One region of the Pseudomonas syringae genome, then DNA from elsewhere that is predicted to be linked to it. Evidence: riboswitches for the same ligand, from Rfam matches in the RefSeq annotation. Region 1 holds a riboswitch; the other holds the start of a gene.

What was found. A riboswitch is a leader RNA that binds a small molecule or an ion and turns the genes downstream of it on or off. The one in region 1 is predicted to bind cobalamin.
Region 2: linked by a shared signal. The riboswitch ahead of I9H07_RS13435 (ABC transporter substrate-binding protein) and the one ahead of cobO (cob(I)yrinic acid a,c-diamide adenosyltransferase) in region 1 are both predicted to bind cobalamin.

Annotation. Positions count from the first base shown of each region.
Region 1 is NZ_CP066265.1:1,415,155-1,423,126, forward strand. Features, by position in the region: partial or broken gene I9H07_RS06410 (C40 family peptidase) at 1-463, shown strand, start outside; gene I9H07_RS06415 (PQQ-dependent sugar dehydrogenase) at 822-2,150, opposite strand; cobalamin riboswitch at 2,282-2,495, shown strand; gene cobO (cob(I)yrinic acid a,c-diamide adenosyltransferase) at 2,587-3,198, shown strand; gene I9H07_RS06425 (cobyrinate a,c-diamide synthase) at 3,237-4,532, shown strand; gene bluB (5,6-dimethylbenzimidazole synthase) at 4,529-5,179, shown strand; gene cbiB (adenosylcobinamide-phosphate synthase CbiB) at 5,176-6,084, shown strand; gene cobD (threonine-phosphate decarboxylase CobD) at 6,077-7,090, shown strand; gene I9H07_RS06445 (cobyric acid synthase) at 7,078-7,972, shown strand, end outside.
Region 2 is NZ_CP066265.1:3,024,820-3,032,791, forward strand. Features, by position in the region: gene I9H07_RS13415 (AraC family transcriptional regulator) at 1-1,017, shown strand, start outside; gene I9H07_RS13420 (response regulator transcription factor) at 1,025-1,699, opposite strand; gene I9H07_RS13425 (phosphatase PAP2 family protein) at 1,732-2,598, opposite strand; gene I9H07_RS13430 (histidine phosphatase family protein) at 2,598-3,296, opposite strand; cobalamin riboswitch at 3,627-3,826, shown strand; gene I9H07_RS13435 (ABC transporter substrate-binding protein) at 3,957-4,970, shown strand; gene I9H07_RS13440 (FecCD family ABC transporter permease) at 4,967-5,989, shown strand; gene I9H07_RS13445 (ABC transporter ATP-binding protein) at 5,986-6,777, shown strand; partial or broken gene I9H07_RS13450 (peptidase U32 family protein) at 6,884-7,972, shown strand, end outside.

The DNA.
Region 1 (7,972 bases):
CCCCCGGATCGTTCAGCGTCCGGTGGTGACTGCTCCCCCTCAGATTCTTTCCCCGGCCGCCGAAGACGTGCTTTTCCGTGCGTTGGGGCTGGTGGGCACACCTTATCGCTGGGGCGGCAACACGCCTGACTCCGGTTTTGACTGCAGTGGTCTTATAGGTTATGTCTATCGTGATGCGGCGGGCATTTCTTTGCCGCGTTCGACCCGTGAAATGATCGTGATGGGCGCGCCGAATATTCGTCGCGAGCAGCTGCAGTCGGGCGATCTGGTGTTCTTCGCCACATCGGGTGGCTCGCAGGTGTCGCATGCGGGGATCTACGTCGGTGAAGGCCGCTTTGTGCATGCACCGGCCACCGGTGGCACAGTCAAACTCGACAGCCTCGACAAGCCCTACTGGCAACGCGCCTACCTCAACGCCAAGCGCGTAATCCAGCCAGCGAACCTGGCGCAGAATCGGCCGTAAGCGCTTCGCTCGCCTGCGGTCTGCCGGGAACCCCCAGCAAAACCTATCGTGCGACGCTCCGCGTCGCCATGCCGTTCAGGACGCTCTGCGTCTTCTTGCGACGCAGAGCGTCGTGAACTGCATTCCCACGCTGGAGCACTAGGTCCTGATGAGCCCGGAAAATAGGGCTTTCAGGCTTCTGTCCATAGGGCGTAGCAGCGAACCGGGCGACGCTTCGCTTGTTCGCTAAGGCAGTGTTTCAGACGATGCATTTTCGGCAATCATACCGGCCCTTTCGCGAACAAGTTCGCTCCTACGGCCTTCGGCCAGAATCAAAAGCGAACTTGTGTATTTCTGCGTCACACCTCTGCACTCGGTATTACTGAGCAGCCTTGGCCGAGGTCACGCGCCAGATCTTGTTGCCGACGTCGTCCGCCACCAGCAACCCGCCGCGCTGATCGTTGACCACGCCCACCGGCCGGCCCATGGCTTTTTCGTCCTTGTTCAGGAAGCCGGTCAGCACGTCGACCGGGGCGCCATTGGGTTTGCCGCCGCTGAACGGGATGAACACCACTTTATAGCCGCTGTGTGGTTTGCGGTTCCAGGAGCCGTGCTGGCCAATGAACAGGCCTTCGTTGAATGGCGCAGCCAGCGTTTTGCCGTCTGCAAACACCAAGCCCAGCGAGGCGGTGTGGGGGCCGACTGCGTAATCCGGCGCAATCGCCTTGGCGACCAGGGCCGGATTCTGCGGCTTGACGCGCTCGTCAACGTGCTGGCCGTAATAGCTGTAAGGCCAGCCATAGAACGCGCCATCTTGCACTGATGTCACGTAATCAGGCACCAGATCGCTGCCGATCTCGTCGCGTTCGTTGACGGCGGTCCACAATTTGCCGGTTTTCGGCTCCCAATCCATCCCGTTGGGGTTACGCAGGCCAGAGGCGAAGATGCGGTGATTGCCGGTGGCGGCGTCCACTTCCCAGATCGCTGCGCGACCTTCTTCCTTGTCCATGCCGTTCTCGGCCACGTTGCTGTTCGAGCCCACCGTCACGTACAGCTTGCTGCCGTCTTTGCTGGCGATGACATTCTTGGTCCAGTGGTGGTTGAGCGTGCCGCCCGGCAGGTCGACCACTTTGGTCGCTTGCGCACTGATGGAGGTCTGGCCGGCTTCGTAAGGGAAGCTGATCAGGCGGTCGGTATCGGCGACATACAGCTTGTTGCCCACCAGGGTCATGCCGAACGGCGAATTGAGGTTTTGCAGGAAAACCGTGCGAGTCTCGGCAACGCCGTCTTTATCGACATCGCGCAGCAAGGTGATGCGGTTGGCGCTCGGTACGCCAGCGCCCGCGCGGCCCATGACTTTCTCCATGACCCAGCCGCGAATGCCCTTGGAATCATCCGGCTTGGCCGGCGAGTTGGTTTCCGCGACCAGCACGTCGCCGTTGGGCAGCACATACAGCCAGCGCGGATGATCAAGGTGTTCGGCGAAGGCAGCCACTTGAGTGCCCGGCGCGGCAACCGGTTTTGCATCTTTCTCCCAGCCGATGGCGGGGGCGATATTGACGGTCGGGATCAGCGTCTTGTTCGGCTCCGGCAGCTTGGGCGAGGGGCCTGTTCCGTCCGAGACTTGCAGCCTGGACGACTCGCCGCAGGCAGCAAGGCCGCCAGCAACCAGAAGCAGTACTGCGTAATGGGGTCTGTGTTTGAACATGTTGGATCTCCATAAACAAAGGCGTGGTCCTGTAACTGATAGAGACACCCTGAACCGCCGAGGTTCAATCCTGTTAAATGAAGGAGCCTGAGGCTGCGCTGTCGATTGACGCTCTGGGCCCAACCCTCTACCCTTCGCCGCTTGTTTCAGGTGCTCTGCAATCTTCGATTGGCAGAGTGAAACAGGGAAGCCGGTGTGGATCACCCGATCCGATCCCGGCGCTGCCCCCGCAACGGTAAATGAGTCAAGGCTGTGCATCGTGCCACTGTGTTTCGACACGGGAAGGCGCGCAGCCGGGGAGACCCGCTCATGAGCCCGGAGACCGGCCTGAATCACTCAATGGCATCACGGAGGGTGATGTTCTGTGCAGGGCGTTGCCGTGCTGTCCAGTGCTGTCCTTCCGTCTGCTTTCGCCTGCCCCGAGCGGAGAGCCGAAATGAACGAATCCCCCGAACGCGACGAACGCCATCTGGCGCGCATGCAGCGCAAAAAAGCCGTGATGGACGAACGTATTGCCAGTTCGCCCAATGAGTGCGGCCTGCTGCTGGTATTGACCGGCAACGGCAAAGGCAAGAGCAGCTCGGCCTTCGGCATGCTCGCCCGGGCCATGGGCCACGACATGCAGTGCGGTGTGGTGCAGTTCATCAAGGGCCGCAACAGCACCGGCGAAGAAATGTTCTTCCGGCGCTTTCCTGAGCAAGTGCGTTATCACGTGATGGGCGAGGGCTTCACCTGGGAAACCCAGGACCGCCAGCGCGACATCGCCGCCGCCGAGGCTGCATGGGCTGTGTCGCAGGAAATGCTTCGCGACCCGAGTATCGGCCTGGTGGTGCTCGACGAATTGAACATCGCCCTCAAACATGGCTACCTCGATCTTGAGCAGGTACTGACGGACTTGCAGGCCCGTCCGCCCATGCAGCACGTACTGGTGACCGGCCGTGGTGCCAAGCCTGAATTGATCGACCTGGCCGACACTGTTTCCGAGATCGGCGTGGTCAAGCATGCGTTCCAGTCCGGTATTCGTGCGCAAAAAGGTATCGAGCTGTGAGCCATTCCTCATGAGAGCACTGCAATGAGAGCCACTAAATGAGAGCCCCGCGCGACTGTCCGGCGGTATTGATCGCTGCGCCTGCCTCCGGGCAAGGCAAAACCACGGTGACCGCCGCACTGGCGCGTCTGCATCGCAATCAGGGCCGCAAGGTCCGGGTGTTCAAGTGCGGTCCGGATTTTCTTGATCCGATGATCCTTGAGCGGGCCAGTGGTGCGCCGGTCTATCAGCTGGACATGTGGATGGTCGGTGCCGATGAAAGCCGACGCCTGCTCTGGGAAGCGGCCGACGAAGCGGACCTGATCCTCATCGAAGGCGTCATGGGCTTGTTCGACGGCACGCCATCGAGTGCCGACCTGGCGCGTCACTTTGGCGTGCCGGTACTCGGCGTGATCGACGGGACTGCCATGGCACAGACGTTTGGCGCACTGGCACTGGGGTTGGCGCGCTATCAGCCGGATTTGCCGTTCGCCGGGGTACTGGCCAACCGCGTGGGCACCGTACGCCACGCGCAATTGCTGGAAAACAGCCTGACCGAGGGGCTGCGCTGGTACGGCGCGTTGTCGCGGGAAGTCGGTTTCGAATTGCCCAGCCGCCATTTGGGATTGGTGCAAGCCAGTGAGCTTAACGACCTGGACCTGCGTCTGGACATGGCCGCCGCTGCGCTGGCCAGCACCTGCGAAGTGTCGTTGCCACCTGCCGTGACATTCACCGCGCCCGATCCGGTTCATGTCGAACCGCTGCTCAGCGGCGTGCGTATCGCCGTGGCGCGTGACGAAGCCTTCGCCTTTCTCTACGGCGCGAGCCTGGACCTGCTGCGCAACATGGGCGCCGAACTGAGCTTTTTCTCGCCGATCCATGACAGCGAAATTCCCGAAGCCGACAGCCTGTACCTGCCGGGCGGCTACCCCGAACTGCATCACGTCGCGCTGGCGGCAAACCTGGCGATGCAGGCCTCGATCAGGGCTCACCATATTGCCGGCAAGCCGATCCTGGCCGAGTGCGGCGGCATGCTCTATCTGCTTGATGCGCTGACCGACGTGGAAGGCGTGCGCGCCGAACTGGTCGGTTTGCTGGCCGGTGAGGCGGTCATGCAGAAGCGTCTTGCGGCGCTGGCCTTGCAAGCGGTCGAACTGCCCGAGGGCACGCTGCACGGTCACACGTACCACCACTCGCTGACCAGCACCGAGCTGCAACCGATTGCCCGAGGCGTCAGCCCCAATGGCGGTCGTGGTGCCGAGGCGGTGTATCGCCTGGGACGCCTGACCGCCTCTTATGTGCACTTCTATTTCCCTTCCTGTCCGCAGGCGATAGCGGCGCTGTTCAAGCCATGAGCGAGCAAGCGTTCAGCCCTGAAGAGCGGGCTGCGGTGTACCGCGCCATTGCCGAACGTCGCGATATGCGCCACTTCATCGGCGGCTCTGTCGCGCCCGAGCTGCTGGCACGCGTGCTGGAGGCCGCGCATCAGGCGCCCAGCGTCGGGTTGATGCAGCCTTGGCGTTTCATTCGTATCAGCGATCCGGCGTTGCGCAGCCAGATGCAGGCGCAGGTGGAAGAAGAGCGTATTCGTACCGCCGAGGCGCTGGGTGAGCGAACCGACGAGTTCATGAAGCTCAAGGTCGAAGGCATCAATGATTGCGCCGAAGTGCTGGTTGCCGCGCTGATGGAAGGGCGTGAGCAGCACATCTTCGGCCGGCGCACCTTGCCGGAAATGGACATGGCTTCGCTGTCCTGTGCAATCCAGAATCTGTGGCTGGCCTCGCGTGCCGAAGGGCTGGGCATGGGCTGGGTATCGCTGTTCGATCCCGAGGCGCTGGCCGGTTTGCTGGGCATGCCAGACGGCGCCAAGCCGCTGGCGATCATCTGTCTGGGGCCGGTGAAGGAATTTTATCCCGCGCCCATGCTGGTCATGGAAGGCTGGGCGCAAGCGCGCCCGCTGCATGAACTGCTGTATGAGAATCAATGGGGAGTGAGTCAATGAGTGTGGCGCTGTTGAGCGTCGCCGGCGTGGCGCTGGATGCGTTGCTCGGTGAGCCGAAACGCTGGCATCCGCTGGTCGGGTTCGGCGGCTTTGCCAGTCGGGTCGAGCGGCGCTTCAACAGCGGCGGCCGTGGCTGGCGCAGTCATGGCGTGACGGCCTGGGTAATAACGGTGGTGCCGTTGACGCTGTTGGCCACCTTATTGAGCTGGCTGCCTTATATCGGCTGGCTGTTCGACATTCTGGCGCTGTACTGCGCGCTGGGCATGCGCAGCCTCGGTGAACACGTTCAGCCGGTGGCGCAGGCATTGCGCAGTGAGGATCTGGTCGAAGCGCGGCAGCGGGTGGGTTATCTGGTCAGTCGCCAGACCAGCGAACTGGACGCCACCGAGGTCGCCCGCGCCGCTACCGAGTCAGTGCTGGAAAACGGCAGCGACGCGGTGTTTGCTGCACTGTTCTGGTTTGTCGTGGCCGGTGCGCCCGGCGTGGTGCTGTACCGGCTGAGCAACACGCTGGACGCCATGTGGGGCTATCGCAACGAGCGTTTCGAGCGTTTCGGCTGGGCGGCGGCAAAAATCGACGACTTGCTCAACTACATTCCTGCACGCCTTGTGGCACTGACCTACGCATTATTGGGCAAGACCCGACTGGCACTGCGTTGCTGGCGTACCCAGGGCCCGACCTGGGACAGCCCGAATGCAGGCCCGGTGATGGCGGCTGGCGCGGGTGCACTGGGTGTCGAGCTGGGCGGCGCGGCGATCTATCACGGCGAACTGCATCAGCGTCCAAAACTGGGTGAAGGTGTCCCGGCCGACGCGGACTCGATCGATCGCGGCTGGCAACTGGTGCAGCGCGGCGTCTGGTTATGGCTGCTGATCATCTGCGCGGCGGCTGAATTCTATGCTTGAGCACGGCGGGCGACTGCGCGCTGCGGCGCAACATTATGGTATTCGTCAGGCCGACTGGCTGGACCTGTCCACCGGCATCGCACCCTGGCCCTGGCCGATTCCGGAGATTCCCCTGCGCGCCTGGGCGCGGCTGCCCGAGACCGATGACGGCCTGGAAGCCGCAGCCTGTGCCTATTACGGTGTGCCTCGGTTATTACCGGTGTCCGGTTCGCAGGCAGCGATTCAAGCGCTGCCTCGGGTGCGCAGTGGAGGGCGGGTCGGTGTTCTTTCACCGTGCTATGCCGAGCACGCACATGCCTGGCGCCAAAGCGGCTACGTGGTTCGCGAGGTGGGTGAGCAAGAGGTCGACTATTTTCTCGATACCCTCGATGTGCTGGTGGTGGTCAACCCCAACAACCCGACCGGCCTGCTGCTGAGTACCGAGCGCCTGCTGGAGTGGCACGCACGGCTGGCCGAGCGTGGCGGCTGGCTGGTGGTCGACGAAGCATTCATGGATAACACACCGGGCCTGAGCCTGGCCGCCGACACCTGGCGCATCGGGTTGATCGTGCTGCGCTCGTTCGGCAAGTTTTTCGGCCTGGCCGGGGTCCGGCTGGGCTTTGTGCTGGCCGAACCGGCGCTGCTCAAATCACTGGCGCAGGAAATAGGCCCCTGGTCGGTCAGCGGGCCGACGCGCATCATCGGCCAGGCCTGCCTGAGCGATCTGCAAGGGCATGCCCGGCAGATCGAACGCTGTGATCAGGCGCGTGACCGGCTGGTGGCCTTGCTCCACCAGTACCATCTGGCCCCTGATGGCGGCTGCGCGCTGTTTCAGTGGCTGGTGACTGCCGAAGCGCAATTGCTCCACGAGTTCTGTGCCCGACGTGGCGTATTGTTGCGCCTGTTCGTGGGGGACACGCCTGAGTCCTGCAGCCTGCGCTTTGGCCTGCCCGCTGATGAGGCCGACTGGCTGCGTCTGCACACTGTTCTGCTTGAATACCGCAAGGAATACCCATGGCCACGCTGATGGTACAAGGCACCACCTCGGATGCCGGCAAAAGCACGCTGGTGACGGCGTTGTGCCGCTGGCTGACCCGGCAGGGCGTGAAAGTCGTGCCTTTCAAACCGCAGAACATGGCGCTCAACAGCGCGGTGACGGCGGACGGTGGCGAGATCGGCCGTGCGCAGGCGGTGCAGGCGCAGGCTTGCTTTCTTGAACCGCATACCGACATGAACCCGGTGCTGCTCAAGCCCAACAGCGACACTGGCGCGCAGGTCATCATTCACGGTCGCGCCGTGACCACCATGAACGCCGTGGCGTATCACAGCTATAAAGAGATCGCCATGCAGGCGGTGCTGGAGTCGCATCGGCGGCTGGGGGAAAGCTACCCGGTGATCATGGTCGAAGGCGCCGGCTCGCCCGCCGAAATCAACCTGCGCGCCAATGACATCGCCAACATGGGCTTCGCCGAAGCGGTCGACTGCCCGGTGCTGCTGATTGCCGACATCAATCGCGGCGGGGTCTTTGCGCATCTGGTCGGCACGCTGGAGCTGCTGTCGCCCAGCGAGCAGGCACGGGTCAAGGGCTTCATCATCAACCGGTTTCGCGGCGACATTGCCTTGCTGCAGCCGGGGCTGGACTGGCTGGAAGCGCGCACCGGCAAGCCGGTGGTCGGCGTGCTGCCTTACGTCATGGACCTGCATCTGGAGGCCGAGGACGGCCTTGATCAGCGCCAGACCGACAAGGTCGAGCAAGTGCTGAACGTGGTCGTGCCGGTGCTGCCGCGTATCAGCAATCACACTGATTTCGACCCGCTGCGCCTGCATCCGCAGGTCAATCTGCAATTTATCGGCCCTGGCCAGCCCATTCCCCCCGCTGATCTGATTATTCTGCCCGGCTCGAAAAGCG
Region 2 (7,972 bases), 1.6 Mb from region 1:
TACGAGGCCGACAGCCGCTTCATTCCGGGCCATTACCAGCCTGCCACACTGATTGACCTGGCGCTGTCACGCGGCATCGACAGCCATCGCCTGCTGAAAGGCACCAGCCTGTTCTACGAAGACATCGTGGCGGGCAAGACCCGACTCAGCCCCCACCAATTCTTTGCCTTGATCGGTAACGCACAACGCCAGATGGAAGCCGATGACACCAGCTTTCTGTTCGGTCAGCGGTTGTTTCCCGGTCACTACGGCGCAGCCAGCCATGCCTTGCGCCATGCGCAGAGTCTGCACCAGGCGCTTGAGGTGCTGATCTGTCAGCAAGCCTTGCTCAGCCCGCTGCTCACCCCGCGCCTGGAGCTGGACGAGCATTTCGCCTACCTCTACTGGCTGGACAACTGCGGCGCGGGCGAACAGCAACGCTTCCTGCTGGAGGCCAGCATGACCGCACTGGTTGCGATGAGTCAGCAGTTGGGCGGCGAACGCCTGCCGTGGGAGTGCAGCGTCTGTCACGAGGAGCCGCGCTACGTTGAGCAATACTGGGTCCATCTGGGCGAAAACACCCTTTTTGGCCGCCCGCTGAACATGATGCGTCTGCCCAGGCATTACCTGACCCGTTCATGGCCCGGCGCATCGCCGATTGCCGCGCAGGTTGCCCGGCAGGAAGCTGCGCAACAACTGGCTGCGCTGGGCATGCAGGCCAGCCTGCTGGACCGGTTGCATGATCATCTGCGCCATCATGTGCGTGACGCTGTGGGTCTCGATCAGGTCGCTCAGGCTTTCGCCATGAGCCCGGCCACACTCAAGCGCAAGCTGCAAAAACACGGCACCAGCTTTCAGGCCCAGCACGACCTGGCGCGCAAACATGTTGCGCTGTACCTGTATCAGATCAAAGGGATGAGCAACGAAGCAGTGGCCGAGTACCTGAATTTCAACGATCCGGCCAACTTCCGCCGTTCGTTCAAACGCTGGACCGGCAGCACGCCGACGCTGATCCAGCGCTTGTTCCGTTTCGACTGAACGCGTGTCAGCGCGGCACGCACAATTTGTAGCCAAGCCCGTGAGCGGTGTGCAACAGCGGCGTGTCATGGTCGCCGTCCAGGGCGCGTCTGAGCATATGAATGTTGCTGCGCAGGCTACTGCTGTTTGGCGCATCGCGGCCCCAGAGCACTTCTTCCAGTTCGCTGCGCTTGACGATATGCGGGCTTTTGCGCATCAACAATTCAAGCAGCTTCATGTTGGTCGGGTTGAGCTTCAAGGGCCTGCCGTTGCGGGTTATCTCAAGAGTGTCCAGGTCAAACTGCAGGTCGGCAACTACCATGACCCGGTTGTGTCTGGGCTGACGCCGGCTCACCACCGCCTCGACCCGGGCCAGCACCTCGGACATTGCAAAGGGCTTGGTGATGTAGTCATCCGCGCCCACCTTGAAACCGATGAGGCGATCATCCAGTTCATCACGCGCACTGAGCATCACAATCGCAACTTCCGATTTCGAATACTGACGCAGGCTTCGGCAGATCTGGTTGCCGTCGATGCCTGGCAGCATGATGTCGAGAATGATCGCGTCGAAACGTTTCGACGCTGCCAGATGCAGGCCGCTCAGGCCATCCAGTGCGCCTTCCACGGCATGCCCGCGGAGTTCGAAAAACTCCAGCAGGTTGTCGTGGATATCGCGGTGGTCTTCAATCACCAGAATGTTCATTGCAGCGCCTTGTTGTTTTTCTAACTGACCGGTCAGGAAACTGTAGTCGCTGAATCGGTACCCCGAGCCAGCAATGCATCAGGTTGCCCGGACATCAAGGCTCGGCGCGCGGCGTGTATCGGTTGTTGCAGGGTCGAGCGTCCGTAGAAACACAGGGCAACCAGCAGCGTACTCAGCCACACCACAATGCCCGCCCAGAAGGTATGCGACATAAAATGCCAGCCTTGCAGCACGCGCGTAGTGCCATAGATCATCCCCAGCAACAATATTCCCGCCAGCAGTACCTTTGAATACCTCCAGCAATAGCGCCGCGCCACGAAATACAAAGCCAACAGGCTGAATGCACCTGACGCGTGGCCGCCAGGCCAGCATCGCCCGGCGCCTGCTTCATGCAACAGATTGAAGTTTCTGAACCACTCGATATGCGCCTGAGGACCACCGTACAAAGTGGTTTCGACCGGGCAATACACGCTGGTGTGGCTTTTCAGGTAATGGATCATGCCGGTGCTCAGCGCAAATGCGACCGTCACGAAGAGGAAATCAAGCCGATGCCTGCGTGCAAATTGCAGAGGGCCTTCAAGCCGGGCGCGTACAGCAAGCCGTGTCAGGCCAGAGTCGCGATATTTTTCCAGCAGCGGCCAGACAAACGAGGCGATCGCGCCGATGATTGCCAGCTCGCCGGTCAGGTTGGGAATGATCCGCGCCCATTTGTGGGTGATGGTTTCGAACAGCCGGATATGCCCGATCGGGAACAACCCGGCTGCCGAATCAAACAGCAAGTCGCTCAATCGTCGATCAAGGTTGGTCAGGTCAAATGTCACGAACACCAGTAAAGCGAAAAGCACGGGTAAACCCAGATTAATGCCGTAAAACCGCAATCTGGAGTGGGTCGATGTCATCAATTGAATTGCTCGCTGTTGAGGTTTGCCCATTGTTCGACGTTCAGTGAACCGATTACTTTCGGCAGGTGGCTGCCATCCATTTGCACGAAGAAGGCTTCGGCATAATCACTTGAGCGCTCGCCGCCAGGTACACCCACTTTGCGCTCGAACTGGTCGATGCAACCGCTGTGGGTGATCAGTACCAGATTTTCACCGCTGACTTTATGAGCCTGTACGGCTTTCATGAAGCCGCTGTCACATTCGGTGATCCATTCCTGGGCCGGCACTGCATGCCCGGCCAGCAATTCTGCGGTCTGTTGCGTACGAACCTTGGGGCTGGCGACCAACCGGGCGCGGGCCAGGCCCATTTTCTGTAACCCTGCGCCAACCGCCAGCGCGGCGTCCCGACCCTTGAGGGTGATGCCCTCGGCGCTGGCCATGCACGGGTTCGTCGAGCGGTCGCAGCGTTCGGCATGCCGAATCATCACCACCACATCCCCCCGCAGCCATTGCTCGCGCAGGCCCGATACCTTCAGGTTGTTGCCCGCACCGAGATCCACCACGTGCACGCTTGAAAACGCAGTGAAAAACCACGCGCAAATCGCCACCAGTGTTACAACGATGGAGATCGATACGATGTTCTGATGAATGTTGAAACGTCGATGGATGCCCGCAACGGGAAGCAGATTCTTGTTGTTGATTACCGTGTCAGCCAAGTGACCACTCCTACACTGAGCATACGTGTGGCGTTGACCCGGGAGAGCCCCGAAGCCGTAACCGCCCCCATGGGGCCAACATAGGTTCAGCATGGTGCTGACTCAGTGAAGAAGATGTGAAAAAGGTGTTGCAGCCGGGCACTGCTGATTTCAATAAAACTATAAAAAACAAATAGTTAAATTTTTTATGAGTTGAACATGAAGATAATTTAAGCGTATTCGGGTTCATGCCGCGAGGCGGAGCGGTGGCAACAAGCACGCTAAAGGCAGAAAGTGCTTGCAGACGACGATTGCGCGCAAGCAAAGCATTAGCCACTAAAACGCTTATCGTTTACCATGCCGGCCGTCGGTTTCCGAGAGGAACTAACAGGGAATTCGCCCGCCTTGTCTGAGCAAGGTCAAAACGAAACTGCCCCCGCAACTGTAGGCATCGAGCCTGCTCCATGACTGCCACTGGATTCAGATCCGGGAAGGCCGGAGCGTGGCGATGACGTGCCAGTCAGGAGACCTGCCGACCCGATTCAACCAACTAACCGGCGGGGTGTCCGGGAAGGACATCCGCACGCGTCGGCATTCTTTGCCGTGCCCGGTCAGCTGCCGGGGATGTGTTTCCTGATATGCATTGCGCCTTGGCACCTGCTCCAACGGAGACCGCATTTCATGTCGCTGCCCCGCCTCGCCGCACTCGTCGCCAGCCTGACCTTGTCCGGCCTGACCTTCGCCGCGCCCACACAGTACCCGCTGACCCTCGAAAACTGCGGTTCGAGCCTCACCTTCGCCCATGCACCGAGCAAGGCCGTGACCATTGGCCAGGCCGGCACTGAAATGCTTTACGAGCTGGGCCTGGGCGACAAACTGGTCGGCACTTCGCTGTGGTTCAACAACGTACTGCCGCGCTTCAAGGCGCAGAACGACAAGGTGCAGCGTCTGGCCGACAACGAACCCAGCTTCGAAGCGGTGATTGGCAAGCGTCCTGAGCTGGTGGTTGTTCAGTTGGAGTGGATGGTTGGTAAACAGGGCGCGGTCGGCACCCGCGAGCAGTTTCATGATCTGAAAATCCCGACGTACATCCTGCCGTCCGATTGCGAGGGCAAAGACAACCTGGTGGGCGCCGATGGCACACGCCTGGAGCCCTTCCGCATCGAGACCATCTACAAGAGCATCGAGCAGCTGGCGCAGGTGTTCGATGTGCAGGATCGCGGCGAAAAACTGGTTGCTGATCTTAAGTCGCGTCTGAGCGCAGCGATTGCCAACGTCAGGCAGAACCAGGCCAACGACGTGTCGGCGCTGTTCTGGTTTTCCAGCTCCGAGCTTGCCAGCGACCCGTTCGTGGCAGGCCGCAAAGGCATTCCGGACTTCATGCTCAACAGCCTGGGCATGCGCAATATCGTGCAGTCCGACGAAGAGTGGCCAACCGTAGGCTGGGAAACCATCGCCAAGGCCAACCCGAGCATTCTGGTGATTGCGCGCATGGACCGCCGCCGCTTCCCGGCCGACGACTACCTGAAGAAAATCGAATTTCTCAAAAGCGACCCGGTGACGCGCAACATGGACGCGGTCAAGCATGACCGGATCGTGATCATCGACGCCGAGGGTATGCAAGCCGGTCTGCGCCTGTTCATCGGGTTCGAAGAACTGGCTGACGCCGCCAACCGCTTCAACGCTGCGCAATGAAACGACCGATAGCGCTGGGCCATGTGCTTTGGGTATCCGCCGTGCTGGTGCTGGCGATCATGGTCGGCGCGGCGATTGGTGAGACCTCGATCAGCCTCAAGGTGGTTTTTCAGGTGCTGGCCAACAAGCTGTGGGCGGCAGGTTATGTGCTCGATCCTATCGACGAAGGCATTGTCTGGAATTACCGGCTGACCCGAGCAATCGTCGCAGCCGCCTGTGGTGCCGGACTGGCGATCTGCGGGGTGGTGCTGCAATCGTTATTGCGCAACCCGCTGGCCGATCCGTATCTGCTGGGAATCTCCGCAGGGGCTTCGACCGGTGCCGTGCTGGTTGCCATCCTGGGCTTTGGCGCGGGAGCGATTTCCATGTCGGCCGGCGCTTTCGCCGGGGCCGTGGCGGCGTTTTCACTGGTTGCCCTGCTTGCACATTCATCGCGGGGCACGACAGCGTCCGTGCAGATCATTCTGGCCGGAATCGCCGGTTCACAATTGTTCAACGCGCTGACGTCGTTTCTGATTACCAAATCCGCCAGTTCAGAACAGGCGCGCGGCATCATGTTCTGGCTATTGGGCAACCTCAGCGGTGTACGTTGGCACTCGGTGTGGCTCGCCGTGCCGACAGTGCTGGTCGGCCTGCTGGTGTGCCTATGGTACAGACGCGCGCTGGATGCTTTCACCTTCGGCAGCGATTCGGCCGCGTCTCTCGGGATTGCGGTGCGCCGCGTGCAGATCATCCTGATCGCCACCGCTGCGCTGGTCACCGCAGTGATGGTCTCGATTGTCGGTTCCATCGGTTTCGTCGGGCTGGTGATTCCACACGCGGTACGTATGCTGGTCGGCGTGCGTCATGCACGGCTGGTGCCGCTTAGCGCGCTGAGCGGCGCGGTGTATCTGATCGCTGCCGATATTCTTTCGCGCACCATGATCAAAGGTCAGGCGCTGCCGATCGGGGTGATTACCGCGCTGATCGGCGCCCCGGTTTTCGCATTGATTCTTATCCGGGGCAACAGCACGCGATGAACGCATTTCCTCATCGGCTCGAGGCGCCAGTGCTTGGCTGTTCAGGGCTGGGCTACTCGGTGCGTGGCACGGCACTGTTGAGTGACGTCGACCTGAGCATCGCAGCGGGCGAAACGCTGGCCGTGGTCGGCCCCAACGGTTCGGGCAAATCCACCTTGCTCAAACTGCTGGCCGGTATCCAGAAACCAGGCAGTGGCATGGTCACGCTGGGCGAACAGCCGCTGGCAGACATGAGTCGCAGAGAGGTTGCACGCCTGTTGGCAGTGGTCGAACAGCAGGCTGAAACCAGCGACGCGGTGACCGTACTCGACGCCGTCGAACTGGGCCGCACGCCCTGGCTGTCGGCGCTGGAGCCGTGGAGCGCCGAGGATGACGCCATCGTCCGTCAGGCGTTGCAGGACGTCGACATGCTGCACCTGCAGAAACGTGCCTGGCACACCCTGTCCGGCGGCGAACGGCAACGGGTCCACATCGCCAGAGCGCTGGCGCAACGGCCGAAAATCCTGCTGCTGGACGAGCCGACCAACCATCTGGATATCCAGCATCAATTGACCATCCTCGGGCTGGTCAGGACCTTGCCGGTGACCACAGTGATTGCCCTGCATGACCTCAACCAAGCACTGGATTGCGACCGCGTGGCGGTCATGGAAAAAGGCCGGCTGGTCGCCCTGGGTGCGCCGGTCGAGGTGCTGACACCGGAGCGTCTGCTGAGCACCTTCGGCGTCGTCGCGCACTGGCTGACTGATCCTTGCGACGGCGCGAAAATCCTGCGCTTGCGTTCCCGCTGACCGCACGCCGACGGTCAGCCGATGACCTGCCGATGACGTCAACAGGTGCGCAGCGCGGCGCGGCGCACTACAATGCGCGCTTTGCCCGCCGCCGGATCCTGTCGCCATGTCGTTACCCAAGCACCACCTGGAATTGCTCAGCCCTGCCCGGGACGTGACCATCGCCCGTGAAGCCATCCTGCATGGCGCCGACGCGGTGTATATCGGCGGGCCGAGCTTTGGTGCGCGACACAACGCTTGCAACGAGGTCAGCGACATTGCCGAGCTGGTGAAATTCGCCCATCGCTATCACGCGCGGATCTTCACCACGATCAACACCATTCTGCATGACGACGAGCTGGAGCCGGCACGCAAGCTGATTCACCAGCTCTACGACGCGGGCGTCGATGCACTGATCGTGCAGGACCTCGGGGTCATGGAGCTGGACATTCCGCCCATCGAACTGCACGCCAGCACACAGACCGACATTCGCACCCTGGGCCGGGCAAAGTTTCTCGATCAGGCCGGTTTCTCGCAACTGGTACTGGCGCGCGAGCTGAACCTGCAGGAAATTCGTGAAATCGCCAGTGAAACCGATGCGACCATCGAGTTCTTCATCCATGGCGCGCTGTGCGTGGCGTTCTCCGGGCAGTGCAACATTTCCCACGCGCAAAATGGCCGCAGCGCCAACCGTGGCGACTGCTCGCAGGCCTGCCGTCTGCCGTACACACTCAAGGATGATCAGGGTCGTGTGGTGGCGTTCGAAAAGCACTTGCTGTCGATGAAGGACAATAACCAGAGCGCCAACCTGCGTGATCTGGTCGACGCCGGGGTGCGCTCGTTCAAGATCGAAGGCCGCTACAAGGACGCAGGCTACGTCAAAAACATTACTGCTTATTATCGGCAGCGTCTGGACGAGATTCTTGAAGACCGGCCGGACCTTGCACGCGCGTCCAGCGGCCGTACCGCGCACTTCTTCGTGCCTGATCCGGAGAAAACCTTTCATCGCGGCAGCACCGATTACTTACTTCGTCAGTGATCGCAAGATCGATATCGGCGCGTTCGATACGCCGACGTTTACCGGTCTGGCGGTGGGTACCGTCGAAAAACTCGGCAAGCGCGATCTGATCGCGGTCACCCATGAGCCGCTGTCCAACGGTGACGGCCTCAATGTGCAGATCAAACGTGAAGTGGTGGGCTTTCGGGCCAACATCGC